One region of the Fictibacillus sp. 7GRE50 genome, then DNA from elsewhere that is predicted to be linked to it. Evidence: riboswitches for the same ligand, from Rfam matches in the RefSeq annotation. Region 1 holds a riboswitch; each other region holds the start of a gene.
What was found. A riboswitch is a leader RNA that binds a small molecule or an ion and turns the genes downstream of it on or off. The one in region 1 is predicted to bind cyclic di-AMP.
Positions count from the first base shown of each region.

Region 2: linked by a shared signal. The riboswitch ahead of IHV12_RS10095 (potassium channel family protein) and the one ahead of IHV12_RS07935 (MgtC/SapB family protein) in region 1 are both predicted to bind cyclic di-AMP.
Region 3: linked by a shared signal. The riboswitch ahead of IHV12_RS01380 (dicarboxylate/amino acid:cation symporter) and the one ahead of IHV12_RS07935 (MgtC/SapB family protein) in region 1 are both predicted to bind cyclic di-AMP.

Region 1 is NZ_JACZDW010000002.1:160,014-169,901, reverse strand. It holds gene IHV12_RS07970 (MarR family winged helix-turn-helix transcriptional regulator) at 1-302, shown strand, start outside; gene IHV12_RS07965 (spore germination protein) at 409-1,926, shown strand; gene IHV12_RS07960 (GerAB/ArcD/ProY family transporter) at 1,948-3,036, shown strand; gene IHV12_RS07955 (Ger(x)C family spore germination protein) at 3,033-4,124, shown strand; gene IHV12_RS07950 (DHH family phosphoesterase) at 4,168-5,352, opposite strand; gene IHV12_RS07945 (MFS transporter) at 5,584-6,867, shown strand; gene IHV12_RS07940 (hypothetical protein) at 6,919-7,167, shown strand; cyclic di-AMP (ydaO/yuaA leader) riboswitch at 7,352-7,497, shown strand; cyclic di-AMP (ydaO/yuaA leader) riboswitch at 7,555-7,706, shown strand; gene IHV12_RS07935 (MgtC/SapB family protein) at 7,976-8,656, shown strand; cyclic di-AMP (ydaO/yuaA leader) riboswitch at 9,020-9,166, shown strand; cyclic di-AMP (ydaO/yuaA leader) riboswitch at 9,220-9,371, shown strand; gene IHV12_RS07930 (hypothetical protein) at 9,604-9,888, shown strand, end outside.
Region 2 is NZ_JACZDW010000002.1:573,273-583,160, reverse strand. It holds gene IHV12_RS10125 (MFS transporter) at 1-1,104, opposite strand, end outside; gene IHV12_RS10120 (ArsR/SmtB family transcription factor) at 1,106-1,702, opposite strand; gene IHV12_RS10115 (MarR family winged helix-turn-helix transcriptional regulator) at 1,876-2,343, shown strand; gene spoIIP (stage II sporulation protein P) at 2,557-3,687, shown strand; gene cls (cardiolipin synthase) at 4,257-5,759, shown strand; gene IHV12_RS10100 (undecaprenyl-diphosphate phosphatase) at 5,867-6,649, shown strand; cyclic di-AMP (ydaO/yuaA leader) riboswitch at 6,728-6,883, shown strand; gene IHV12_RS10095 (potassium channel family protein) at 7,023-7,679, shown strand; gene IHV12_RS10090 (TrkH family potassium uptake protein) at 7,683-9,035, shown strand; gene IHV12_RS10085 (GerAB/ArcD/ProY family transporter) at 9,176-9,888, shown strand, end outside.
Region 3 is NZ_JACZDW010000001.1:282,790-292,677, reverse strand. It holds gene IHV12_RS01425 (3'-5' exonuclease) at 1-142, shown strand, start outside; gene IHV12_RS01420 (hypothetical protein) at 364-591, shown strand; gene IHV12_RS01415 (TrkA C-terminal domain-containing protein) at 708-1,409, opposite strand; gene IHV12_RS01410 (hypothetical protein) at 1,542-1,700, shown strand; gene IHV12_RS01405 (GDSL-type esterase/lipase family protein) at 1,789-2,529, shown strand; gene IHV12_RS01400 (Fe(3+) ABC transporter substrate-binding protein) at 2,878-3,945, shown strand; gene IHV12_RS01395 (ABC transporter permease) at 4,061-5,683, shown strand; gene IHV12_RS01390 (ABC transporter ATP-binding protein) at 5,683-6,396, shown strand; gene IHV12_RS01385 (hypothetical protein) at 6,603-6,797, opposite strand; cyclic di-AMP (ydaO/yuaA leader) riboswitch at 6,975-7,141, shown strand; gene IHV12_RS01380 (dicarboxylate/amino acid:cation symporter) at 7,310-8,545, shown strand; gene IHV12_RS01375 (hypothetical protein) at 8,702-9,391, shown strand; gene IHV12_RS01370 (DNA-3-methyladenine glycosylase) at 9,388-9,888, opposite strand, start outside.

The sequences.
Region 1 (9,888 bases):
AAAAACATTCATTGTCTGTAAAAGAATTAGGCCAGCGCTTGTTTTTGGATTCCGGTACACTTACTCCAATGCTTAAACGAATGGAAACAAATGGGTTGGTGGAAAGAAAACGGTCACCTGAAGATGAAAGAAGTGTCATTATTTCATTAACAGAAAAAGGGGAAGGTTTAAAAGAAAAAGCGGAGTGCATCCCCACTCAGCTTACTGAAAACATCTCAATGAAAAAGGAAGAAATGACCCTTTTAAATAAAACACTTACATCGATGCTGGACCTGCTACAGAACCATTCAAATTCAAAATAAAGAAAAGCGCTTAGAGAAAGGAATCTAAGCGCTTTTCTTGTTCTTACATGAATACATTAAGAGTTACAAATGAACAATAAAGAAAAACTCACATAGAGGGATGAGCATGTTCAAAAAACGGCGAGAGAAAAAAGTTGAGGAAAAGAAAAACATCGAGGAACAACCTAAAACTAGTTCTGAGAAGACCAATTGGGTGGAGGAACTTTCCGAATCGAATGACTTTGTTAATGATCATACATCCTTTGAGAAAACAGAACCATTTTGGATATCATATTTTAGAACACTTGTTATGTCAGAAACCCTGTATAGAGATGTGGTGCCTTACCTATCTGAAAGTGATTCCTTAGAAAAAGTAAAAAATAACATCCCCATTCAGCAAACAGTCGTAACATCAGACACAAAATTAATAAAAGAAAAGTTGCTGCAAGGATTTTCGGCCATTCGAATTGCAGAGAATGATATAGAATGTTTACTCGTTAATGTTGCGAATAGTAAGTTCAGAGATATTTCATTTCCTATGATGGAAAGTACGGCTCTTGGTCCTCAAGCTGGTTATGTAGAAGAAATGGATACAAACATTAACTTGATAAGAAAACATTTACCATCCTCAGATTTGCATGTAAAAGAGATGGAGATAGGAAAATTATCTTCAACAAAAATTGCTGTCATCTATATGGATTCCATTGCGGACAAAGACAATGTAGAAACCGTTTTACAACGAATAAATGATGTTCAATATGATCATATCTCAGATAGTTCTTACTTGGCTTCTATGATTGAAGATAATACGAATTCTCTTTTTCCTCAGATTATTCCAACAGAACGAACGGATAGAACCATTGCAGCACTTACAGAAGGGAAAATCGTAATCGTTGTTGATGGATCTCCAGACGTTTTAATCGCACCGATCACATTAGCAGAATCGGTAGTGGCTATGGAAGATTATTATGTCCCTTGGTTAATTGCGAACTACTTGCGGTTAATTAGGTTATTTGGCCTTTGTGTATCGATAGTGATTTCACCTCTTTATATAGCCGTTTTAACCTATCATTATGAATTGATTCCGGCAAAGTTACTTGACTCATTAGTAGCATCCAGAGCAGCAGTGCCATTTCCACCTATTATAGAAGTTCTCATATTAGAAATAAGTGTTGAATTTATAAAAGAATCAAGTCTCCGCCTTCCGGCTAAAATAGGCACGACTCTCGGTATTGTTGGGGGGATTGTAATTGGACAGGCAATTGTAGAAGCCAAACTAACAAGCAGTGTCTTAATCATTTTAATCGGTTTAAGTACGTTAGCTTCCTATACTTCAGCAATTTATAAGTTCAATAACTCGGTAAGGCTTGTTAAATATCCAATAATCGTATTGGCGCAATTTCTTGGTTTGATCGGAATTGTCATCGGACTGAACTTCCTGCTTGCTCATTTATTGCGTTTAACGTCACTGGGACGGCCGTATATTGGATTTTATCCGTTTCGTATGAACATGTTTAAGGATCTGTGGATACGCTTGCCGTTTTCTGTGCAAAAAGAAAATCCCGATAATCTAAGACCACAAGTAAAACAAAGAGCTGTGTTCGATAGGAGGAGTCCAGGACCGCCTTCTGATTTTGATGAATAACAGAAAGGAGGTTGATTGATCATGCAAGTAAACATTCGGCACCAAGTATCACCTTATTTCTTGTTCTTCATCATAATAGGTGCACAAACCGGTGTAGGAATACTAGGTTTTCATCGAATTATTGCAAAAGATGCTGGCTATGATGCTTGGATCAGTGTTCTGATCGCTGGGGCAATCATTCAACTTATCATGGCAGTAATGATTCATCTTCTATCTTCTGCAAATGGTGATATTGTGGATGTACATAACCAATTATACGGTAAAACACTTGGATCTATATTGAGCGGGATCATTATGTTTTATTTCTGGTTGGCCGCTGTTAGTGTACTAAGGGAGTATATTGAAATTATCCAAGTATGGATGTTCCCTACATTACCAACATGGGTACTTGCTTTACTGATTCTTACATTATGTTACTACATTATATCTGGTGGATTCCGAGTAGTAGCAGGTATATGTTTTGTAGCTGTCATATATACGTTCCTTCTTTTCTTTAACCATTTTTATTTACCTAGAAATTATATTCATATAGATAACGTTCTTCCTATATTGGATCATACCTTCGTTGATCTATTAAGGTCTGCTAAAGAAACAAGTTATTCTATGGCAGGGTTTGAGATCATTTTAATGGTCTTTCCCTTTATAAAAAACGCTAGATCATCCCAAAAATTTGCTCATCTAGGCATAGCATTTACAACTTTATTTTATACGGTAGGAGCATTTACTACTTTCTTATTTATTAGTGAGAAACAAATACAGACTACGATTTGGGCAAGAATTAATATTAATACGTTAACAACCTTTTCGTTTATCCAAAGGATTGAGTATATACTCGCTTCGTTGTATCTCATTAAAATCGTAACAATCATAACGCTGATGCTTTGGGCATCGAGCAGAGGCTTTAAAAAAATTTTTAAGAAAAAACAAAAAGCACCATTACTTGTCTTAATGGCTTCAAGTTTGGTCCTATGCCAGTTGCTGGATGATCGTTACATTCTTCATTCGTTCTTGGATATGATCTCTGGCATTTCACTAGGGTTATTTTATCTTTATATACCTTTATTGTGGCTTTTTTATATAGTGGTTAAAAAGAAAAAGAGGATATTATGATGAAGTGTTTATTCCTTCGCATTTCTATCATTTTAATGTTTGTGTTATCTGGTTGTAAGATCGTTCCAACACAAAATACAAATGAAATTAGTATTATTCAAGGTGTAGGTTTCGATCTAACTTCTGACAAAAAATTATTAGGAACCATTGTGTACCCAGAATATAAGGTAGATGAAACTTCAACAATAGAAATATTAAAAGCTGAAGGGGAAACCGTTCAAGAAACCATCGATCGTTCTCAAAATGAAGTTCAATATCCCTTGGTCACCGGCCAGCTTCGTATTGCATTGTTTGGTCAAAAGCTTGCAGAAAAAGGCTTGTTTCCATTTATTGATACGATAAACCGCACACCCGAAATTGCAAATACTATACAGCTCGCTATTATTGAAGGGGAAGCTTCGGAATTACTCTCGATAAAAAAATATGGGAAAGAAAACATTGCTTTGTATCTTTCTGATATGATTATCCAAAACGCCAAAATAGGGGAACTGCCGACTTCTGATCTTTCTATCTTTTCATACAACTACCATAATGACGGGAATGATCCATACTTGCCCCTCCTAAAAAAAGAAAAAGACAAAATTAAAATAAATGGAGTTGGCCTATTTAAGGATGATCAATTAATAACGACGTTGCCTATTAAGGATGTATTCACACTAAAAATGTTGGTAGAACGTTTTAAAATGGGTACACATCAATATAAGATTAACGAAAATGAGTTTGTTGTAATCAACAATATCAAATCAACACCACACTATAAGGTCAAAATAAACAAAGGTACCCCTGAATTTAATATCCAGATAAAAATGGGTGCCAGAGTTCAAGAGTATCGAGGTAATAGACCACTTACAGCTAATCAAAATAAAGTAAAAGAACTTCAGATGCAAATAACAAGGAAGATTGAACAAGATGCTGCAAGAATTATCAAATTACTTCAAAATAATGGGGTTGATCCGATCGGTCTAGGTTCTAAATATGAAGCTCATTACCGTGACTTTGATTTAAAAAAGTGGGAAGAGCAATATCCAGATGTAAAAGTGAAAGTGAATGTTGACTTAGAAGTGATACACACCGGTGTTGTAGAATAAAGGAAAAGGACTGCCTTTTATGGCAGTCCTTCTTTCTTTCTGGTTAATTATTGTTATTTGCTTCATCATCGCGCATCAGCCAGCCTTCAAAGTGGCGCTTAACGTAATTTTCAGCGTCTTGGTAGCTTGCAAATTTTTCATCTACTGGATGTGTCTTATGTGTGATCAGCCATGTTTGATTATCTTCTGAATAGATCTTAGATACTTCACGATGATTGTTCACATATAAGCTGCCATCAGGATTTTCCTTCACGTTGTGCTCGTTCTTCGGTGCATCGATTCGTCTAGGTTGTTCATGGAATGCAGCAACAACAAACTTTTCAAATGCTTCAGAAGTCATGTTTCCTCCAGAAGCTTTTGGATGCCCGCCGCCGCCATATTGTTTGGCGTAGATCGAACAATCCACCTCTTCATGAATGGTACGAAGACCGATCCGTTTGTTAGCGATATTTAGAATCACAATCAAGTCTAAGTGAGGATTCTCACGATTGATCTCGTTCCCAAGCTCAGAGTGATAACGTTCGGCATGAAGAATACCAACCTTATACGTTTTCTCTTCAGATCCTTCGCCTAAAGACCAAGTATCCCAGATTTCGACCATCTGACGTTGTTTCTTTTTAATATAATCTGCAATATTTTCTTCTTCAAGATCCAGAATCGTTGTTTCTGTTTCTGAAAACTGAAAAGAATCACCTTTTAACCGATCCATGATCTGATCCTCAAATTTATCAGGAGGAAGGATAAAGAATAAGTCGTTAAGACGCTTAGCTTCAACTTTTTGGTCAAACCATTCCCACGTATCATATAAACGCACAAGTTCTACATATTCATCGAGCGCACCTGTTGGTTTAAGCTTACCGTTCTCGATCAAATATTCATAGAAAAGGGAAGTAGCACAAGTTAAACGTTCATCATCATAACGAACTTGAACATGCCCCCAATCAAAACCATTGAAATGAAGCGCTGTTGCATGGTGGTCGATCAGCTTTACTTTTCCACCTGCATTAGATCGTTCATCAAGTCGCATCATTAATTCTTCGTTAACCGCAATATCTGAAATGATAATTTCTGTTTTTCTTTCTCTCGGATTATCAAGCAGCATCTCTACACGGTCATTAATCGTTCCATGTGAACAATACGATATTTTACAGTTGTCTCCAAATGCTAGTTGTGCTAAATAACCGCACGATTTTCCGTCTAAATCGTTGTGTGAAAATAAATGAATCATGTTAGTATCCTCTCTATTATGCTCTCTGTCTAGAGTATCGTCATAAAGCATAAAGTTCAACCTTTATATCGTAGTATTCTTTTCATTTACAAATTCAGCTGATTTTAACACCGAAAACGGAATGAATATGCTAAATCATTCTTGTGAAATTTCACAAGAATTTATTTACAATTGACGGCATTAGGTAGAAAATGGTAATGATGCAAATTATTTAAAGTTGGGGGTTATGATGTGAAGGAGTTTCTGAAAGTGTTTCAGAATAAAAACTTCAGCAAGCTGTTTTTTGCTGGTTTTACTTCAATGATGGGAAGTATTATAGGCGTTACAGCTTTTATGTTTTATTTGTTAGATAAGTTCGGTGAACAACCGTTTTATGCCACACTTGCAGAATTGATGTATTCTCTGCCAACACTAGCTGTTTTCTTTATCGTAGGGGTATTAGCCGATCGAATGGATCGTCAAAAAATCGCACTTTATTGTGATTGGATTTGTGCAGGGCTGTGCCTCTTATTAATGGGTGCTATATGGCTAGACTGGATGCCTTTGATTTTTGCTATCTTATTCTTAAGAAGTGCAGTAGGTAAATTCTTTTTTCCTGCTGATCAAGCGATGGTACAAGGTGTACTCTCGAAAGAGGATTATGCAATTGCAGCTGGATTGAATCAAATGGTAGGTAGTTTATTTATGCTTTTCGGGAACATGATTGCCATTTTTATTTATTGGAGTGTAGGAATACAAGGAGCAATTGCATTTGACCTTGTTACATATGTTATATCATCATTATTAATTATGAGTATGAGAGTTGATGAAGATGTTCGTCTGCCGAACGGACAACACAGGTTCAAAGATATTCGTGTAAAGATGGTATGGAAGGATTTTGTTGCGGGGTTCAATTACATTAAACAATCTAAGCTTCTACTTTCATTAATCTTTGGTTTTTTCTTGTTTGGTATAGTAAATGGTGGATTGTCAGTTATGCCGGCTTTTATCATGAAATATAAACTCGCTCCAGATAATTACGAGCAAATGATGATGTGGATGGGTGTCGTGTTTGGTGTATCTATCCTTACAGGGAGTGTTATTTGTTCGATGCTCGCTAAAAAGATCAGACTCTCGTATGCGATTGTTCTTGGTCTATTCGTAAGTGGATTGTCACTTGGTTTATGCGCCATCGCGCCAAATGTGTTGACATTCTTTATTTTTACAGGATTGGCTGGGTTTAGCATTCCATTAATCAATATTGGAATCGGTGGCTGGTTACCTAAGATCGTAGACCCTAAAATGATGGGACGTGTTCAAGGATGGATTACACCGATCAATATGCTATCTCACACCATGACACTCGGTTTAATCGCTGTGTTTTTCCCGAAAATTCTAACCGTAGAAATGCTGTTCTGGGTTGTGGGAGGATGTCTGATTCTTGTTGGACTATTCTACATGTTCACTCTACCCAGGTATGATATTGAAGAAAATGATAACAAAAATGAGTTTGAATTAGAAAAAGTACCAGTTTAAAGCTGGAGATTATGGCGAAGCCCTTTTATAATGAAAAGCGGAGGGGAAGTCATGGCAACTTTTCAAAACGTACTATTCTGGATTTTTTTAATCTTACCAATTATTCTATTCTTTGTAGCTATAGCAAGAACTTCATGGGTGTTGTTGCTTGTTAACTTTTTTTTAGCTCTACCGATCATTTGGTTTGTGAGCTGGATTACAGAAAGTTATGGGGCTGTCTTTGTAGTGTTTGCGATTCATCTGTTCACAGGCGTATGGCTCTGGACTAAAAGACAGAGATTGGATTTTAGATCGTTTTAACAAGGCTCTGCAAATTTATGTTTGCAGAGTTTTTGTTTTGTAAATAACAGAGGAATTTAAAAAAGTTTCGGCGAATTAAAACGCAATTTTTTTATTTTTAGGAGAAATGAAAATTAGGTTATTTTTATCATTTACAACTGTATGAACCAGGAGTATTATAAATTTCATCTCAAAATTTTACAATTAATCACTTTCGCTGAATCTCATTTAGAACGGAGGAACCATCGGCAGTTCAGTTCTTCACTGCCAGGGGTGAAACTTATTTAAGTCGGGCGACTTCTGCCGTCCGAACCCGTCAGCTAACTTCGTAAGCGTGGTAGGAGAGGGAAGGTGAACATTAAAAAAGAGTAATAATAACAATTTTACAAATTATGATTATTATATCATGCGTCTTTATCGCTTAATTCCTAAGTTTAGGAAGCGGGGGAACCAATCGCAGGCCATTGCGTCTGCATGGGGTGAATCTCGAGAGATCGAGTAGGGCTACTCTCAAGCCCGAATCCGTCAGCTAACTCCGTAAGCGTACAGAGAGAGGCAACAAATTTCGTGTATTCACACGCTTATTCAAGTATGTGTAGAAGCCGCGAGGAGAGTTCCTCTTCCGCAGGCTTCTTTTTTGTTGCCATTTTTCAACCGTAACAAGTGTAGAAGAGAAACAAGACAGGCAATAAAGCTTGTAGGAAAAGCTGATTAACTAAATGATGTGAATTTGAGTACTGTAGCATGCATGGAAAAACACACGGATAAAGAAGGAGAAAAAACATAGTGATTTGCTTGAAAAATATGGAGAACGTGAGGAAATAAGATGGTGGATACAGAAGTTTTAGTTAAATTGGGTACAGCGATCGTATTAGGTATGTTATTAGGTATAGAAAGAGAAATCAGGAAAAAACCCGTAGGTTTACGTACGTGTATGGTTATTTCAATAGTAAGTTGTTTACTAACTATCATTTCTATTGAATCTGCTTACGTTTTTCCAAAGTCAGAACATGTGAAAATGGATCCTATGCGTTTAACGGCACAAATTATTTCAGGGATAGGTTTCCTTGGAACTGGAGTCATCCTTCGAAGAAATAATGATGTCATCTCGGGGTTAACGACGGCATCCATAATATGGGGCGCTGCAGGTACAGGGATTGCAGTAGGGTCTGGCTTCTTATTAGAGGCACTAATTTGTGTATTCCTAATTTTGTTCAGCGTAGAAGTTATGCCAGCAATAATAAGGTACATTGGTCCAAAATGTTTAAGAGAAAAAGAAATACACATGACAATTATGATTGATAAGAGTATTCAAATTTCTGAGCTGCTAGTAGCTGTTAGGGAAAAAGATATTATGATAAAAAAAATAAAAATAAAAGATTTAGTGGACGAGAAAAATGAGATTGATCTTCATGTTATGGTTGCAGATTCTAGGTTAACAGCTGATGTGTATAACGAGGTAAAAAAAATAGCTGCAATCAAAAGTTTAGAAATTGAAAATGTTGCTTAATAAAACTAAACGTATCGTAAATTAATGTTGTGCTTTTTTCGTGTACTGAAATTTATTCTGCAAAAATGTTGAGGTGTGAATTGTGCAAAAAACTACAGAATGAAAATAAAAGTTTTATAGTTTTCCATAAGAAAAATAAATGGATTCAGAGTAATTGATTTAATATTCAAACTATTTTTTATTTGTAAATATCATGATAATTAAAGAAAAACAAAGAAATTAGTAGTAATGTTTATTAAAAGTGAATAAAATAACTTAAATTGATTAAATTCGATTTAAAATATTATATTTTTAGGGATTTTATTTGATTTACAACGGCTGAAACCAGGAGTAATATATTGCTTATCGTAAAACTTTAAATTTTTTCCATGACCGCTGAATCCATTATTGGAACGGAGGAACCATCGGCAGTTCAGTTCTTCACTGCCAGGGGTGAAACTTATTTAAGTCGGGCGACTTCTGCCGTCCGAACCCGTCAGCTAACTTCGTAAGCGTGGTAGGAGAGGGAAGGTGAATTAAAAAAAGAGTAATGACAATTTAACAAACTATGATTTTAATATCATGCGTCTTTATCGCTTAATTCCTAAGTTTAGGAAGCGGGGGAACCAACCGCAGTTCTTCGTATCTGCATGGGGTGAATCTCGAGAGATCGAGTAGGGCTACTCTCAAGCCCGAATCCGTCAGCTAACTCCGTAAGCGTACAGAGAGAGGCAACAAATTTCGTGTATTCACACGCTTATTCAAGTATGTGTAGAAGCCGCGAGAAGAGTTCCTCTTCCGCAGGCTTCTTTTTTGTTGCCTTTTTTTCACTATCCAAAAGTATAACTTGTCGGCGCGATGGTTTTCGACGTAGCAACAAGTTTAAGACGATAGTATAAGTGCAGCTAAGGCTGACATGAGAGGCTAGAAGTTAGCCTAGTTTTCTTTAAGAGATGGAGGGTGGAACGATGGAGAAATCATCTGGGAACGTGCTCATTATGTTTCCTGATCTAGTTTCAGATGTTTTTATTTCAAAACTAAGATTGTGTGAAGACTATCAATCTCTTGTTCTCTGTGTTCCTAACCGAGAAGAAGCAGAAAGACTCTCACAAGTTGGGTTTCAACATGTATATGTCATGAATTATGTTGACAAGCGTAAAGTTATCGAGATGGTAGGTCCTTTTGTTCAAAAAATCATTGTTGTTGAATCTGGATTTTTAGAATGTTGCCAAACGATTGAACTCATTCGCAGC
Region 2 (9,888 bases), 410 kb from region 1:
GAGCCCCATGCTTGCCATGGTAAGCAGACCCATCAACCTTCCTAGCAGGTTTTTATCTACAGAAGACTGTACCGCTGATATGAGTGGTATATTGGTCGCTGGGAACGTAATTCCAATGAAGAAAATAGTAAACATACAAGCATATAGGCTGGAACTTTGACTAAATAAGAAAAAGAAAATATTCATGGCGAATAAAGAGACCGTCACCATCAGACCGCGTCTTTTTTTAACGTTTAGGATGCCTATGATAACGGAGCTAATCAGCATGCCTAGAGCCATAGCTCCTTCAATAAAGCTAAATTCAAGTGCGTTTCCGTCGAGCACGTTTTTTACGAAGATCGGCAAGCCCATCATCAAAGGCCCGATGACGAAAACATTTAGAAATATCGTACTAAGAAAGAGCGCCTTTAAAAAAGCGGATTGTCTAACTACATCAATTCCTTCTTTTATAGATTGCCACATACCAGGTTTTGCTGTGCTTGAACTAATGGTTGCAGGGACATTTAGCAAAGAAGCAAGAATGGCAGCCAGTAGCAGCATCACAGCGGGTACACCGAACGAGAGCATGTATCCTCCACTGCTTGCAACAAGAAGCCCTCCGATCATCGGACCAAGGATTAGTGAGCTTTGTTGGGTGGTCTGAATAACTGAATTTGCACGTGTTAATTGAGATTGATCGACAACATTAGGTAGAAGTGATCCATTTGCAGGCCAGACGAAAGCATCGAGTGCTCCAAAAAACAAACCGAAAATGATAAACGATAGGAGAGAGAGATGACCTGTTGCAAGCATGATTAACAAGCCAACTAACAACAGGGTTCTTAAAAAGTTAGCGACGAATAAAATTTTCGTTCGACTGACTCGATCTGCTAGAACGCCGCCGATAGCCATAAATAAAATACGAGGAACGTTGGCTGCAATAAATACAATGCCGAGTGAAGCTTCTTTGTCTAGAGTCTTTACGACGTACCAGCTCTGTGAGAATTGAAAAATGGCGATTGAAAAAGAAGAACAGATTGTTATCGCCCATATGAATAAAAAGGAGCGCTTTTTGAATAGGGACTCTGTTTCACTTTTATGGTGTACAGCTACTGTTTCGGCCATCTTACTGGAGCTCCTCTTCCGGATAAGGTGTCTCTTTCAAAGGAAAGGAGAGCATAAAGTAATGATAAATCTCACCATCGTCACTCTCGTTCTTTTTAAATTCTGAAATTAAGTCTGATATTTCTTTTGCTTTGTCATGTAGCAGTTTTACTTGATCAGAAGAAAGTTTTACATGTCTATAACCAAATTTAAGAGGAGAATCTGTATAAGCTAGTACTTCAGGATCTAATTTGCGCACCATAGACTTTGTTTTCTCTAAAGAAACTAATATATTCTCCTTCAGTGCATCAGAGAGTTCATCTTTCACTGCATGCCGTTGATCGGGCAATATTTCGGCAATTGAAAATGAATGAGCAACTGGTCTGTAGAACTTTTGTATAATGCCATTCTTTTCTTCTGTTCTTTCAACGTTTATTAAACCAACGCGTTCAAGTTCTTTTAGATGATAATGAATCTTTGGTGCAGGGACTTCTAGTAGATCTGATAAAATCTTTCCAGTCTTTGCTTCCTCTAATATCTCCCAAAGGATTTTAATGCGAAAGGGGTCAGAGATAACCTTTAACTGCTCAACTTCACGAATATGATAAATTTCCTGCATGTTCAACACTCCTGAAACGTTCAAATATATTTGAACGTAATATATCCTATTTATATGCTGGTCGTCAACTCTTTTACACATTATTTGTAAATAATAGTTCAAATGTTATGAAAATTCTTGTATAATGTTAGTATAATACTCGCATTACAACTTAGAGGCTGGAGGTTCATAGTATGGGGAATAAGGATTTGAAGTCCTATGTGGAGAGATTGGAGAAAGTGCACTACATTGTGTCAAAGCGTTTACACCCGGAGATTGCTATAGAGAAGGAGTTAACGAAAACACAGTTTGTACTTTTGAAGACGTTGTGTATCAGAAATAAATGGACCGTTTCAAAATTGGCTGACTATATGGGTGTAAAACCGAGTGCGATAACTGTTGGTGCGGATCGTTTGTACAAGCGCGGATTTGTAAGTCGTTACCGTAGTGATCTTGACCGTCGTATTGTTTATTTAGAGATTACTGACGACGGACACGAAATTTTAAGAGAGGCTGAAAATGAGAGAGTTGATTCCATAAGTAGCTATCTGAATCACTTATCTCCAGAGGAATTAGGTATTTTTATTGATATTTATGAAAAGCTTGCTAGCGGAAATCATTCAAACCAAGATGAGATCGTCCTTACAACACAAACCAGTTGAAGAACTGGTTTTTTTTTATGGACAGACCTCGATTCCTTCCTAAAGACCTCACTCCTAAACAAACCTTCAGAAAAAGAGCATTAGTAAGCAAACGAAGATAAGTCTCTATTATTTTTTCATAGATTGGATTCTATTTAAATGATTAGCTGCATAGGATGTGATAGAAACGTTAACAGAAGTGGAGGGCTATACATGTTCACCCCGCAATTGAATATGAAGCGTTTACCATTATTACTTGCTGGAGCCATGCTATTTATCGTCGTTGCCACTAGCTTCATCACATCCTTTGAACACAAATATCGATTGAGTTCATCAACCATGCATAAGTGGTTAACGGAATTTTCTGGAGAAGCACTTGTCTATTTCATAGGTTGGGAAAACCGATATTTCACGCAAGAGCTTCCAAAAGAAAGTGAACCGCCTGCATTATCAAGTGTATTGTTCGAATTAACAACAAGCATCAAGCCTGGTGATATCCGAAGTTTGTTAGGAAACGAACTTCCTGGCTTTGCACTCTATGATTCAACAATCATTGTTGCTGGGGAAGGAACGGATTATACAAACTTAGCGTATGAGTCACCACCACCGATGGAACTTCTATTAAGTGGTGAGGAAGCGGAAGTTCAAGATATCGAGCGGTTAGAAGATCCAGATCCATCTGATTCAGAGAACCCACCAGGTCAAACAACGAGTGGAAAGAAAATCGCTTATATCTATCATTCGCACAGTTGGGAATCGTTCTTACCTCACCTAAAAGGAGTAACAAATCCTGATCATGCTATTCATTCTAAAGTCAACATCACGATGGTAGGGAAAAAGCTAGGGGAAGAATTAGAGGCGAGAGGAATCGGTACATCCGTCGATATGACAAACATGACGGAGCTTTTGAGGAAAAATAACACAGACTATCGAAAGAGTTATCCGATGTCACGTACACTAGTTGAAAGTGCGATGGCGAGCAACAATGATATTGATTTAATCTTTGATCTGCATCGAGATTCTATGAGAGGAAAGTCTACAACAACACAAATTAATGGTAAGTCCTATGCGCGTACTTTATTCGTTATCGGTAAAGCGAATCCTAATTTTGAGAAGAACCAAAAAGCAGCACAAGAGATCAACGCGATCTTAGATAAAAAATACCCTGGATTAAGCCGTGGGGTTATTGGAAAAAACAAGACTCAAGGAAATGGTGTTTATAATCAAGACCTTTCTGACCATGCTTTACTCATTGAGTTTGGCGGAGTGGATAACAACATGGACGAGCTGTATAGAAGTGCAGAAGCGGTGGCAGATGCTGTGGCAGAGTACTACTGGAAAGAAAATGGAGCGAAAGCTGAATAAAGAATGTTGACTGGCTCCAGAGGTGGTGATAACCTCTGGAGCTTTTTTATGTTTTTCTATTTTTGCGGAAAATTAAAGTGGACAGTAAAAATAGCAGAGTGGACAGTAAACTTACAAAAGTGGACAGTAAATCATCAGAAGTGGACAGTAAAACTTAAAGAGTGGACAGTATTTTCGTCAAAGTCGACAGTAAGTGCTATAGAGGAGTCTATGCATGGGCGCCGTTTTGTTAATGACGGTAATTTTTCCAATTGACTAGTGAATCTGTCCGATTTGAAGATTAATCTGTCGGATTGGTTACATAATCTGTCCGATCCACCCAATAATCTGTCCAATTCAAAATTCACCACCGATCGGCCACGCAAATTTCCGAAGCGTCTGTCTATCAACCCAATGCGTACACAAAAAAACCATTTCGAATGATTGAAACAATACCTAATTTCATAACAGTCGTGATTTCTGCAAATCCTAAGAAAAAATGGTATAAAAAGAGAAGAGCCCCTTGTTTTAATTACATGGGGAAGGGAATAAAGAGAGAAAGAGAAGATTGGTAAAAAAGGAGCACGTGCATGAAACGAATATGGGAATTTTTCCTCACACTATTGTTACTTGTCTGTTTATACATCGTTTTCTTTGCAGAAGGATATGTGATAATCAAAACGGTATTTGGGCTCCTTTACATCGCAGTGATTCTGTATACGATTTATTCGTTAATGCTCGAGAACAGAACAGCTCAACATACACTTCTTTGGATTTATGTATTAATTCTATTTCCGTTTATCGGATATATGTTCTACCTGTATTCTGGACAGCTTTATTTAAAAGGCCACCTTTTTAAATCGAAACGAAAAAAAGACAGAGACGAGTGGATCAGGGTATCTAAACAAGAAGAAAAGCCGGACTTTAGTGATTTGAAAAGACATCAGCAGTGCTTTGCAACGCATGCTCATCACATCACACTTACGCGTTTGAACAGAAAAACGAGTTCGAAAATTTTAAAGAATGGTCAAGAGACGTTTCCTGAAATTTTTGCAAGGCTGGAAGAAGCCAAGGAGTATATACATATTCAGTATTATATCTTTCGTTCAGATCGCCTTGGTAAAGACATTATTGACCTTTTAATAAAAAAAGCGAATGAAGGCGTGAAAGTTAGATTTTTGTTTGATGGGATAGGAAGTCTGTCTCTTCAGCAATATGATATCGACAGAATGAAAAAAGCAGGAATTCTCGTTGAAGCATTCTTACCTGTTCGATATGGTTTTTTCAATCAAAAGCTTAATTTCAGAAATCATCGTAAAATTATTATTATTGATGGGAAGGTTGGGTTTGTAGGGGGCTTGAATGTAGGCGTTGAGTATTTAGGAGAAGATCCGGAGATTGGTTTTTGGCGCGATACACACATGGTTATGGAAGGAGAAGCTGTTCAAGTTCTTCATGCCATATTTTTAATGGATTGGGAATATGTTTGTGGAGAAGATCTCTTAGAAGATAATCATCTTACAAGAGCATACCCCGCTGAAGGGGATGGTACTGTTCATGTGGTGGCAAGTGGTCCTGATACTCAGCTTGGAATCATGAGTGATCTATTCTATTCTTTGATCTCATGTGCAGAGAAATCGATCTGGATCGCAACACCATATTTTGTTCCTAATGAAGCGATTCGAACGGCTTTAAGAGTGGCAGCAAAAAAAGGTGTCCAGGTCCGTTTGTTGGTTCCTGAGATTAATGATGGATTCTTGACGCAATATGCAACGCGCTCTTATTTTCCAGAGCTACTGCGTTCTGGAATAGAGATCTATTCCTACAAAAAAGGATTTCTGCATCAAAAAGTAATCATTATTGATGGCGATACTGCTTCAATCGGTACAGCTAATATGGATATGAGAAGTTTTCACCTTAACTTCGAAGTGAACGTATTCTTGCTGAATACATCATCTGTCTCAGATCTTGTAGAACAATATCAAGAAGACATGGTGGAATCTATAAAAGTGAAGCCCGTAGAGTTTTACAAAAGAGGTTTGTGGGAACGAACAAAGGAATCGTTTGCTCGTCTCTTCTCAGGTGTACTTTAATCACAAATGCTCGTTAGTAACACTAAATTGATATCAAAAAACTAGAATAGAAAATCCTCCTCATGAATAGGTTGTACGAGACCATGAAAGTTGAGGGGGTTCTTTTTATGGATTGGCTCGAAGCCTTAATATTAGGCATTGTGCAAGGGATAACAGAATTTTTGCCTGTCAGTTCTACAGGACACCTCCTTCTAGGCAGGCAAGTGTTTCAGCTAGAAGAAGCCGGGTTGTTTCTTGATAGCATGCTTCATATAGGAACACTTATTGCTGTGATGACGGTTTATTGGAGAGAAATCTTAGAAGTTATAAAAAGACCACTCAGCAAAACGGGAGTTCTGCTTATCGCTGGAACGATTCCAACCGCTGTTATAGGACTAGCATTTAAAGATTTTTTTGAAGAGATCTCAAAAACCGGGATCACGGTTGGATGGGAGTTCTTAATTACAGGTTTTTTGCTTTGGTGGGCGGATTCTTATAAGCGAAATGGATATAAAGGGATTGAAGATATAACAATAAGGGATGCACTTGTGATCGGTACGTTTCAAGGTGCGGCTATTCTTCCTGCTATTTCACGATCAGGACTAACGATTGCAGCAGCGCTCTTTTGCAAGATCGATAAAAAAGCAGCGGCCTATTTTTCTTTTTTATTATCCATACCATCTATCGCAGGAGGAGTAGTATTGCAGTCAAAAGATCTATTTACGGGTGGACATCCACCTATCTCTTATTCAGCCTTATTGGTCGGTACTTTAGCATCGGCTCTATTTGGATATGTGGCGGTAAAGTGGATGATCAAACTCCTTCAAACCGGTACGTTAAAAGGATTTGCTGTCTATGTTTGGTTGATTGGAATAGTAGTATTGATCCTTCAATTTTCAGGTATAATGTAAAGTATTTGTTAACACTAAAAAAATGGATTGACTTTTAAAAGATAGAGGATTACAGTATATGTAATTCAAAATTTAGCAGGCTTTAGATCGCTGAATTTACAGTTATTTTTATGGTGAAACTACTGTAAAACGGGGGAACCAATCTTTTGGGGTGAATTTTGCTCTATTTGCAAAAAGGGATACTCCAATCCCTAATCCGACAGCTAACCCCGTAAGCGTCATGTCACTGGAGAGGTCAATTTGGTGGAAAACCGGACCCGCTTCTTTGTGTGGTCTTTTTTTGCGTTTTTTTACTTAAATTTATATACCTCTTGACCAGCAAGGCTAGAGAACAACGAAGCAAAAACTTCATGGATTTTAAGGGGAGACCATAATGAAAAAACAGTTTGCAGTAATTGGTTTAGGACGTTTTGGAGGCAGCATCTGTCGAGAATTTGCGACGATGGGCTATGATGTTCTAGCTATAGATAAAGATATGGAAAGAGTAAATGAGTTTGCAACAATAGCTACTCAGGCTGTTCAAGCTAACTCTACGGATGAAAACGTAATGAAGTCTTTAGGAATCCGAAATTTTACACAGGTAATTGTTTCGATCGGTGAAGACATCCAAGCAAGTATCTTAACTACTTTACTTTTAAAAGAAGCAGGCGTTCAAAAAGTATGGGTAAAAGCACAGAATGACTATCATCATAAAGTGTTGGAAAAGCTAGGAGCAGACCGTATTATCCACCCAGAGCGTGATATGGCGCTTCGCGTTGCTCAACTCATATCTTCTGAAAAGATTATTGATTTTATTGAGCTATCGCATGAACACAGTATTGTTGAGATAGGTGTAACGGATAAGCTAGTGAATCGGACGCTAACAGATCTAGATGTTCGTGCACGCTATGGATGTAATATCGTCGCAATCAAACGCGGAGATGAGATACTCGTTTCACCGATTGCTGATGTATCTCTTCAATATGGGGATATACTTGTCGTGATCGGTCGTAACGAAGATCTAAATCGTTTTGAGGATGAGGAAGTGTAAGCATTGGCACTACATGTTAGAAAGCATAAACGTTTTTTGCACAACCCAATTAGATTGAACCCTCCTCAGTTTTTAGCGTTACTATTTTTATTTCTTATTTTCGTTGGGACGTGTTTGTTAAAGCTTCCTATTGCCCATGAAAAAACGTTATCGTGGGTAGATGCTTTTTTTATTGCAACTTCAGCAGCAACAGTAACAGGCTTAGCTACTGTTGATCCTGGCTCAACGTTCACACTCTTTGGTGAGATCGTCATCTTGTTCTTAATCCAAGTCGGAGGACTTGGGGTCATGTCATTTGCTTCATTAGTCGTTATTATGATGGGGAGGAAAATATCCATCAAACAACGTGTTCTGATGCAAGAAGCACTCAACCAGCCTTCTATAGGCGGGGTAATCCGGTTAGTTCGAAATCTGTTTGTATTTTCAATCAGCATCCAGATTATCGCCATCTTTTTTCTATCACTAAGGCTTGTTCCAGACTTTGGTGTTAGTAAAGGAATTTACTATAGCATCTTTCATGTTATATCGGCATACAACAATGCAGGATTCTCGTTGTGGTCTGACGGTCTAATGGGTTATGTAGGAGATCCGATGGTGAACATCGTCATATCGTTTCTGTTTATAACAGGGGGAATTGGGTTTACCGTATTGGTTGATATATGGGTGAGCCGAAGCTGGAAAAAACTTTCTCTTCATACAAGAGTGATGTTGCTTTCTACTTTGATTATTAATATTGTGGCAATCTTGTTCTTCTACTTATTTGAGTTTAATAATCCTAAGACCATTGGAATGCTTTCAGGTGCTGAGCAATTCTGGGCTTCTTATTTCCAAGGTGTAACACCGAGAACAGCAGGTTTTAACTCGATTGATATGACAGCCATAAATCCTGATACATCCTTGTTGATGATTCTTTTAATGTTTGTTGGGGCAGGAAGTACCTCTACTGGTGGAGGGATAAAGCTGACCACGTTTGTTGTTATTATTTTTACGGTTGCAGCTTTCTTAAAAGGGAAAGAAAGTACGGTTGTTATGAAGCGGACCATTCGAAATGCTGTTGTTTACAGAGCTCTTGCTATTACAACTATTTCTATTTTGTTTATCTTTGCCGCATTATTTATTATCACATATGTCCAGAAAGATGTTTCATTCATGGTGATCGTGTTTGAAGTCGTTTCTGCATTTGGAACAGTTGGATTAAGTATGGGACTTACCCCAGATCTCACAGTCATCGGAAAAATTGTGATCTGTGTGGTAATGGTTTTCGGTAAATTAGGACCGCTAACACTGGCGTTCAGTCTTGCTAAACAAACAAAAGATAATATTAGGTATCCAGACGGTGAAGTGTTCACTGGATAGAGGAATGAAAGCTGATGCAGAACGGGTGTATTCCCACATTTCGCGTCAGCTTTTTTGGTTATTTATGGGTTAATCTCTTTACTCTTGGGAATGCTAAAACGAGATTTCAATGCTGTTTCTAAGAGAGGAAGAGAATCGTCATGCAAAAAATTAAAGAAGCTTTTCTCGTTTCTCCCTTTCTTGTGTTTTTTCTTGTCCATTCTGAACAAGTAGGGGTAGGGGTGCTAGGCTATCAGCGTATCATCGCTAAATACGCTGGCTATGATTCCTGGATATCAGTCATCATAGCTGCCATTTTTGTACATGCTCTTATATGGATGATTTATTATGTACTCGATAACGGCGATGGGGATATCGTATCAACTCATAAATCGCTGTTTGGTGGTTTGATTGGAAACTTATTTAATCTATTTTTACTTCTATATTTTCTGCTCTGGTCGATTACAGTGTTACGAACGTATATTGAAGTCATACAAGTATGGATGTTTCCCACTCTAAGTACTTGGAAGATCGCTGCTGTATTCCTGATATTAACGTACTATGTGGTTTCGTCTGGTTTTCGAACGGTGGCGGGCATCTGTTTTTTAGGAGTTGTCATTCCATTAGGTTTGATCGTGTTACTCGTATACCCATTGGAATTTACTCATTTTTCTAATCTCCTGCCGGTCTTTGATGAGAATGTAAAAGACTATTTATCTGCAACGAAAAATATGATGCTGAGTTATCTTGGTTTTGAAACACTTCTTGTTTTTTATCCGTTTATTAAAAATGCAAAGCGGTCTCAAAAATTTGCGCATCATGCTAATCTTTTTACATTTATGATGTATTTGCTAGTCACTTTGTTTTCATTTGC
Region 3 (9,888 bases), on a different contig from region 1:
GATATATAGAAAGATCAAATTTGTAAAAAACCCGACTTCTTTTTTAGAATCAAAGCTTTTTGAGCCTGAAAAATTAGTCTATAAAACAAAGTCTGAAGTGAATGAGTCTCCCTTTGCTTCCTTATCAAAGTTATTTAACTAAAGTAATTTTAGTTTTAAATGTAAACTTTTCAATGCAAACAGTTAACCATTAAGACGAGGATAGGACTTATTCCCTGTTTATTCGACTTCCTTCGACATAAATGTATAGGTATTATAGGGTAAAATCCATAAAAAGTAAGATATGTCGTCATTTGACGAATTGTTTTTGTAGGAAAATGACCTTAGTTTCGATAATAATAGTAAGCGTAGGGGGTGTTGTTGGTGGATACTACATATTACATAACCAATAAAAACAATCAGTTGTTGGAACTTTTGAACACGATAGACCATTGCTTGACAGGTGCAAGACTTGAGGAAGTGGATTCAATAATCAAATTAAAAGAAGAATTATTAGCAAATGATGGTATACATATAACTCCAGAGCAAATTAATAATATTATTTCCTTACTGTTATCATTTGTCCCTAATACAGTCAGAGAAGTTGGTTAATTGAGAATCTCTTCATAAAGAGGTTCTTTTTTACTACCTAGAGTTTTATTCGCTCATATATTTTGCTTTCAGGGGGTAAAGTCGTAAAAAAAATAAGAAGTGAAAAAGATCACTTCTTATTTAGATTCCTCTACTTCTTTTTTTGATTTCAATTCATCCATTTCATTTTTAAATCTTTCTTGTAGACAACTTTGGTGACCATATAGGACCAACATGTCTCCTTCTTGTATTTTTGTCGTATAACTATCCTTCCGTACTGTTACGTCCCCTCGCTTTATAAATAAGACAATTAGATCATCTTCTGTTTGAATGACGTCTTTTAATTGTTTCCCCATAATCTTTGAATCTTTATGTATAGGAATTTCTACTACAACATCATCCTCTTCAAAATACATAACATCTCTTAAAGGAAGATCTGCTAAGTTATAGCTTTTTTCCATGTGACTCTCAAAAGAACGTTTCATGTATTTTTTTAGTTTAGGTACGCTTAAGATTAAATATAAACTGATGAGTACTAAAATAATGATTCCAAGTTCGATCGAACGAAATTCATCTGATAAGATGCTGCTTATCGATGAGATGATAACCGCTAATGAAAAGACTCCGAACAAAATGAGAAACGTACTTAAACGTCTGCGTACCGGATGCTCCAGAATCAACTCTGATTCTCCTGTCGTAAATCCAGTGGCTGTAAACATTGAGATGACCTGGAAGCGAGCGATTTCTTTTTTAAGACCAGTTAACGTGAATAACAGAACGTTAATTTCAATCACAATTCCTATGATGGCAAAATAAAGCAAAGTGAATAAAAACCCCACAAAGGCACCTCCGTTAAAATTCTTCTTTACCTGTATACCCTTATTTTCTATTTATATAGAGGAAATAAAATATTTTATTCGTTTCATAAACATATATAGCCCCTCATATAGTTTGGTACAGGAGGGATGTAGATGATAGGTTTTCTTATTACCTTAGTGCCCGCAAGTCTATTGTGTGGAGGAGTTGCTATGTTGATTCATACATTCGCGAAAAAAGATTCATATCAATACGATCAAGAAAATCTTTGGGAGGATACATCACTTACATCTGAAGATTATCGTTTGAAATAACAAATTAACACATTCATTACTTGATATTTTCCCTCGTTATGGTAAAAAGTAATATAACAATAACTTGTAACAGAATCGAGGATTTGATGTGCGGAAAGTATCAAAAAGATGGTTAATTGGTGGTACAGGACTAGCCCTCATACTATTCCTTATCTTTCAATTTTATGGAGAAACAGAAGGGGCGAGCGATACACAAACTCTGAAGGTCGTTGCCCTTGGAGACTCATTAACGTATGGAGTTGGTGACCCATCCAAAACAGGCTATATCGGAATCGTTAAACGAAATATTCAGCAGCAAACAGGCAGAAATGTAATCATTAATAATTTTGGGATCAGTGGACAGCGTTCCGACCAATTGTTAAGACAATTGGATAATGGAGTCGTGATCAAGTCATTAAGACAAGCAGATCATATCTTTGTTTTTATAGGCACAAATGACTTTCGTCACGCTGCCGGTTGGAACTTTCGCCAGTTGCCTCAGCAGAAATTAATGCTAGGAAAAGAAAAGCTAAGAAACAATTTAACTAAAACACTGACAGTGGTGAGGGAAAACAATTCGTTTGCACCGGTTTACGTATTAGGTCTTTATAATCCTTATTTTGGGAAAGAATACGATCCCACAGCTGCAGAGAGTATTAAGACATGGAATGAAGCAATCGTTGAGGCGAGCAAAGAAAGCACGCTTACAAAGTATATCTCCACTTTTGAACTCTATGAAAACGTTGAGAAAGAACTGTATTTTTCTGATTCTATACACCCTAATAGAAGGGGATATAACAGATTAGGAAATTGGGTTTATAACCAGTGGAAACCTTTAAACCAGGAATGATCTCTTAGAAGTAGATACTTCTAAGAGATTTTTTTTGATTTTTTTTAATTGCTTCTTTTGGATAGAACCATCCTTTGTGATAGTAGTTGTTTTCAGGCTCCAGGGCGAAACTTGAGCGTCGTTTGTGAGTTTCGTTTTTTATAAGTATTACCTCCGAGCTTGTCCGAACCTGATACTTGGCATCTTTCACTCCAATCAGCTCTTAAAGGAGATTAGGATTTGAGAGCAATAATCCATCAGAGAAAAACATTTAAAAAAACGGTTGACTTGAGAATGATTATCATTATAATTAAAAGTGAAGTTGATAATCGTTTTCAATTACTTATACATAAAAGGAGTAACTGACATATGTTTAAAAAGAATCTTTTTACGGTTGTTACAATGGTCCTACTAGCTGCTTTAGTCTTAGCAGGCTGTGGTAAATCAAACGAGGGTGCGAGTTCGAATAATAATGAGACAAAAAAAGAAGAAGTAAACCTATATACAAGTCGTCACTATGAAGTTGATGATAAAATCTTTGCTGATTTTACAAAAGAGACAGGAATTAAAGTCAACCTTATTAAGGGTAAAGAAGATGAGTTGATCGAGCGTCTTACAAGAGAAGGGAAAGCAACAAAAGGAGACCTTTTCTTCACATCTGATGCTGGACGTTTACACTGGGCAAAAGATAAAGACCTCTTACAAAGTGTAGAAAGCGAAACTTTGAATAAGAATATTCCTGATAATTTAAGAGATAAAGACAATCAATGGTTCGGTCTAACAAAACGTGCACGTGTTATCGTATATGATCAGAAAAAAGTAGACAAATCAGAACTATCTACTTATGAAGCGTTAACTGAAGACAAATGGAAAGGTAAAGTTCTGATCCGTTCATCAGAAAATATTTACAATCAATCATTAGTATCATCCTTTATTTCATTAAACGGAAAAGATGAAGCGAAGAAGTGGGCAGAAGGGATCGTTAACAACATGGCTCGTGATCCACAAGGTGGAGACAAAGACCAAGCGAAAGGTATCGCTGCTGGTGAAGGTGATGTTGCCATCATGAACTCATACTATTTTGGTCAGATGTTGAACTCAGAAGATCCTGAAGAAGTGAAAGTTGCTAAACAGCTGAGTGTGTTTTTCCCTAACCAAGAAACAACAGGTACTCACATCAATATTAGTGGTATAGGTGTTACGAAACACGCTAAGAACAAAGAGAATGCTATAGAATTAATGGAATATCTGTCTAGTCCAAAAGTTCAAGAAGTATTTGCTGAAGCAAACTACGAGTATCCGGTTAATAAAGAAGTAGAACCTTCAGAGCTTTTAAAGTCTTGGGGTCCGTTTAAAGAACAAGATCTTAACCTTTCTGAGTTAGGTGAAAACAATGCAGATGCTGTTAAGATTATGAATGAAGTCAGCTGGAAATAAACGTTAATATTTTGCCGTATCACGATTTGTGATACGGCTAATTCCATGTAAAAACAAACAACAAGAACAATGCTGATGAGTAAAGAAGGTGAAAATATTGTATTTCATTCGAAAAATGAGATCACAGTTTAATAGTTGGGCTTTGCTTAGTGTGATTTTTTCTACTTTAATCCTTTTACCGGCTTTGCTCATCATGGTTCAGTTATTCGCTGAGAGTAATGAGAATTGGGAACACATTAAAGAATTCATGTTGAAAAATTATATCGTAAATTCCGTGACACTCGTTGGTTTTACTGGTCTTTTCACAGTGCTGATCGGTGTAAGTGCGGCATGGCTAGTTTCCGCCTATAAAGTTCCTATGCATCGGTTCTTTAAGTGGGGTCTTATCCTCCCACTTGCGATTCCACCATACATTGGGGCCTATACGTACCATGGTATTTTAAATTATACAGGTGTCATTCAGACGTCACTAAGGAACCAGTTTGGTATAAAAGTGGACCAAAAGTTCTTTGACATCATGAACATACCCGGTGCTGTTTTTATCTTTACGATGTTCCTATATCCATATGTATATATCATCACAAAAAGTTTCTTAGAAAATCAGTCATCATCACTGATTGAGAATGCACGGTTGCTAGGAAAAGGCTCGTTCATGACATTCATACAAGTCGTCCTTCCTGTGTCACGTGCGGCGATCGTTGGTGGAGTTAGTTTGGTCATTCTTGAAGTCTTCAATGATTACGGGGTAGTAAAGTATTTTGGTATTCAAACATTTAGTACAGCAATATTTCAAGCGTGGTTTGGGATGGGAGATATCTATTCGGCTATCAAGTTAGCGGGTACTTTGATGTTTATCGTAGTTTTGATCTTGATCTTAGAAAAAGTAATAAGGGGCAGGAAACAGTATAGCTATTCCACTTCAAAAGTCCGCCCGTTACAACCTAAAGAACTTAAAGGTTGGAAAAAGTTCGCTGTGCTTAGTTTTTTCATCTCTTTATTTGCTCTAGCTTTCGGAATTCCTTTCATTCAGCTTATACATTGGGTGTATATGACTTATGACGTTATTTTAAATACTGCTTTTGTTGACTTGATTTGGAACTCGGTCTTTGTTGCTTCTATAGGTTCAGTTCTTATCATTATCGTCGCTCTAATTATCGCCAACTTTAGTCGTCTATCAAAAGGTTGGATGGGGAAGCTTTTTTCAAAAATAACGGTTTTAGGGTATTCGATTCCTGGAGCTGTAATTGCAATAGGTGTATTGACCTTATTTCTCTCACTAGACGAAAAGGTATTCACGTTATATGAATGGTTAGGGTTAGAGCCAACTCTTGTGCTGAGCTTAAGTATTAGTATGCTGATCTTTGCCTATGTGGTCCGTTTTCTAGCAGTTGGTTTTAACTCCATCGAATCAGGCTTTGATAAGGTAGGAACGGTTTTCACAGAAGCTTCGAGGACATTAGGTATGTCGGTAACGAAGACGTTTTTTAAAGTGGATATTAAGATGATTAAAGGTGCTATTGCTGGTGGTTTTATCCTTGTTTTTGTAGATATATTAAAAGAGCTGCCTCTTACTCTTATCCTTCAGCCTTTTAATTTTTATACGCTAGCTACCAAAACATTTCAATACGCAAGTGACGAACGTATTCACGAAGCCTCTGTTTCATCAATGGTGATTATTTGTATAAGTGCACTTTCCATCTTCTTTTTACACAGAGTTTTAGAAAAGGAGCCAAAATAATGTTTGTTCAAATCAAAGACTTAGCGTTTCATTATAAAAATTCGCGTAACCCTTTGTTCGAAAATCTTTCTTTAAACTTTAATCAAGGAGAAGTTTCGGTGATCTTAGGAGAAAGCGGAAGCGGGAAAAGTACGTTACTTCGTCTTATAGCAGGACTAGAGGTGCCCTCAAGAGGATCGATCCTCATAGATCAGGCTGTCATGAATGATACATTTCGTTTTGTTCAGCCAGAAAAACGTGGTGTAGGTTTGGTTTTTCAAGATTATGCTTTGTTCCCTCATATGACGGTTGAAAAGAACATAAAATTTGGCTTAACGAAAATGAATCGTAAGCAGAAGCAAGCACGCATGGAAGAATTATTGGCTATTGTGGGAATGGAGGACTATGCTTCTCGTTATCCTTATGAATTGAGCGGTGGACAGCAGCAGCGTGTTGCACTAGCTAGGGCTATGGCACCAAATCCATCTTTGATCATGTTTGATGAACCATTTAGCAATCTCGATTCTAAGCTTCAACTACAGATTCGGGATGAGTTACAGGAAATTTTAAAACGTACGGGGATCACGTCTATTTTTGTAACTCACGATGAAGAGGATGCTCGTGCTATAGGGGACAGGATCATACTAATGAACAATGGAAAGATACAGGATGAAGGGCGTCCAGAAATGGTATTGAAGAGGAATAAAGAACAATTATCACTCGCATACGTATAAAAACAAAAAACCGGGATATCCCGGTTTTTATTTTTGGCTGTTTTCTAAAGAATTGTTACTAATAGATCTTTTTGAATTTGCCTATATAACTGTTGATTGGAGTGGTAAAGTGACACGTACGAATGTGGTTCACGCCTGCCCCATGGAAAGCGAGCAGCCTGGAACGGAAATCCACACTCCCAAAAGAACCTATGTTTTAAACAGCCTTATTTTTTAAATTGAGTATCTAATTTACCGTTCATATCGATTAAAAATCCGATTTCTCTTCCTAATAATTCACCTAATTCTTTTGCTTTCTTTTCGCTTTCGTTCTTTATTTGTTCAATCGTAAGTTCACCTTTTAATTTGGATGCTCCAACGATTATACTTAATTCACCTTTTTCATAAAATACGATTTTCATTTACAATACCTCCCTGAAAAATAGAACCTTATATATAATTCGTTTTTTTCTATATGCTTATGGGGTAGAAGTGAGAATATGGAAAAACATTCATTATGAAACAATTAATTGGAATAAATAAGCATAGTGAGTATTCTTGACAAAAATTTATGTATGTTGATAAAATTAGAGCATATTATATATGATTCGCTGAATTCGGATGTTCTATTCCATAGAATATCTTGAAGCGGGGGAACCACGATATGGCTTATAAAGCCTAGGGATGAATTTGTGCATACACAAAAGGGACAACTCTCAATTTCCTAATCCGACAGCTAACCTCGTAAGCGTTTTTGGAGAGAGAACTCTATACATGGGCTCAGTCTATGTGTTGCGGTGTATTCCCACGGAAAATCCTCTCTATTTTCGGTGGGTTTTTATATGCAACAAATAGGGCATGTATTAGTATAAAATTTCTTCATCGTACTGCACACTAAATAGTGAGAAGATTTTAACAAAGGGGGTACTTTATTATGAAATTGTCTACAAAAATTTTAATTGCACTTGCACTTGGGGTTGTCGCGGGATTAATTCTTAATCTAGCTGTACCAGATGCTTTTTCAACACTGGATAAATACGTTTTAAAGCCAGTCGGGACATTATTCTTAAACCTTATTAAAATGTTAGTTGTTCCAATTGTTTTTTTCTCAATCGTACTTGGAACTGCGGGATTAGGTGATCCGAAGAAACTTGGAAGAGTGGGTGCCAAAACGGTTGGGTTCTTCTTAGGAACTACAACAATTGCGATTACGATCGCGATGGCTTTAGCGCTTATCTTTCAACCAGGTGTAGGGGACTTTAAAACAGAAGGTGCTAAGTTTGAGCAACAAGAAGCGCCAGCAGTTACGGACACGTTGCTGAACATTATTCCTACTAATCCAATTCAATCGATGGCTGAAGGAAACATGCTTCAAATTATCGCGTTTTCCGTATTTGTAGGATTTGCTTTAACGATGTTGGGAAGCAAAACAAAAGGTATTATGGATTTAATTGAACAAGGTAACGACATTATGATGTATCTTGTAAACCTAATTATGAAATTTGCTCCATATGGTGCTTTTGCATTGATTGCTTCAGCGGTAGGAAGTCAAGGAATGGATGCTATCAAAGCGATGGGCTTATACATGAGCGTAGTTATTTTAGCTTTATTCATCCACTCTGTTGTCGCGTATGGTGGTTCAATTGCTCTATTTGCAAAGAAGAGCCCGCTCTGGTTCTTTAAAGGCTTCGCGCCGGCAATGTCAGTTGGATTTAGTACGTCTAGTTCAAATGCAACACTTCCAATCTCAATGAAAACAGCTCAAGAGAATTTAGGTGTTCGAAAATCGATAAGTGGTTTTGTACAGCCGCTTGGTGCAACGATTAACATGGATGGAACAGCTATCATGCAAGGTGTTGCGACGATTTTTATCGCTCAAGTATACGATGTTAACTTAGGTTTAACACAGATGCTTACTGTTATTTTAACGGCAGTGCTTGCTAGTATCGGTACAGCTGGTGTTCCTGGAGTTGGATTGATCATGTTAGCGATGGTATTGAACTCTGTAGGATTACCTGTCGAGGGTATTGCCTTAATCCTAGGTGTTGATAGACTTCTTGATATGCTTAGAACAGCTGTTAACATCACTGGTGATGCTGCTTGTGCTGTAATCGTTGATAAAGGCGAAGACAAACATCTTGGGACTCGTGAACAAGAAGTTAGTGCATAAATAATCACTTCAAAAGGCCGCGGTGTATACATATACCTGCGGCCTTTTTGTATGCCCATTTCCCTAGTTTACAAATGTTGAGTAAATAAATGTAAGCACTAATGAAAAATCATGGTAAAATAAGAAGATACTTAATGAGATTTCGGAGTGATCTTCTTGGAAAAATGGCTAGAGATACTAACGCTTGCAGCAAAGATCATATGGGTACAGATTCAAACCGCTATTAATCCTATCATCGAGTTAACAGAGAGCGCGATGAACTCTTTTTGGTTTGTCTTTTCACTCACGATCATCACAGGCTACGTATTACTAAGGCTTGTACAGAATGCAATTACTTATTATCAAGCTCATAATTTTATTCACAGAAAAATGAATAACGAACCCGCTAGTGATATAGAATTCACCCTATTTATGAAATCCCTTTGGAAGAAAGATCGATCTAAAGGTTTAGTGGCCAATGCCAAATCAGCTAAAAGCAGATACCTCCAGTTCAATGCTCAAGAACGTTTATCCATCCAGAACTACTTGCAGCATCGACTGAAATTTTTACGTACGAACCAGCCATTGTTCATCTTGGGAGCTGTTGTGATTGGATTGCTTTCAAGTATAACAGTGAATGTTCTACCGATCGAGGCGGCTGCGCTTACTGCGGAAAATGTATTGAAAACAACGTTGTTCATCCTTTTCTGGTTGTTCATTATGCAAGCAAAATACGTTGCTATGAAAAAACAAACGTATCATCATCTAGCATGGATGCAAGATACCAATCGGACAACAGCGGTTGATTACATGCGGGAAGAGGATGTTACGGTTTCAACGAACAAAGAAAACAACCCTGCGTATTAACGTGATACGTAAGGGTTGTTTTTTATCCAGAACCGATAAGGATAATGAACAGCTTCTTCGGCATAGTGTATACCTATGCGTGGACCAGAGATTATTTCATTTGGTACTAATTCAATTCCTTGTTCTATCCGTATATTTTCCTCATTCATTTTCTTACCATTATCATTCAATGTGAACCCCATTGCTTTGCTCAGTTTACCTGGACCATTCGTAAGCTGAACCTCATTCTTTACGCTCGCTCTTCTTTCCTTCATTATTTCTATTCCTTCAATTGGTTGCAGTGCTCTAATTAGTATGGCTTCAGGTTTATTAACGGGTCCGGAAACGATATTAAAGCAAACATGCATCCCATAAATAAAATAGGTGTAAATTGTACCTGCTTCACCGTACATCACTTCTGTTCTAGCTGTTCTTCGATTGTTATAGGAATGCGCAGCTCGATCTTCAGGGCCTAGATAGGCTTCAGTTTCTACGATGTATCCCGATGTTATTACGTC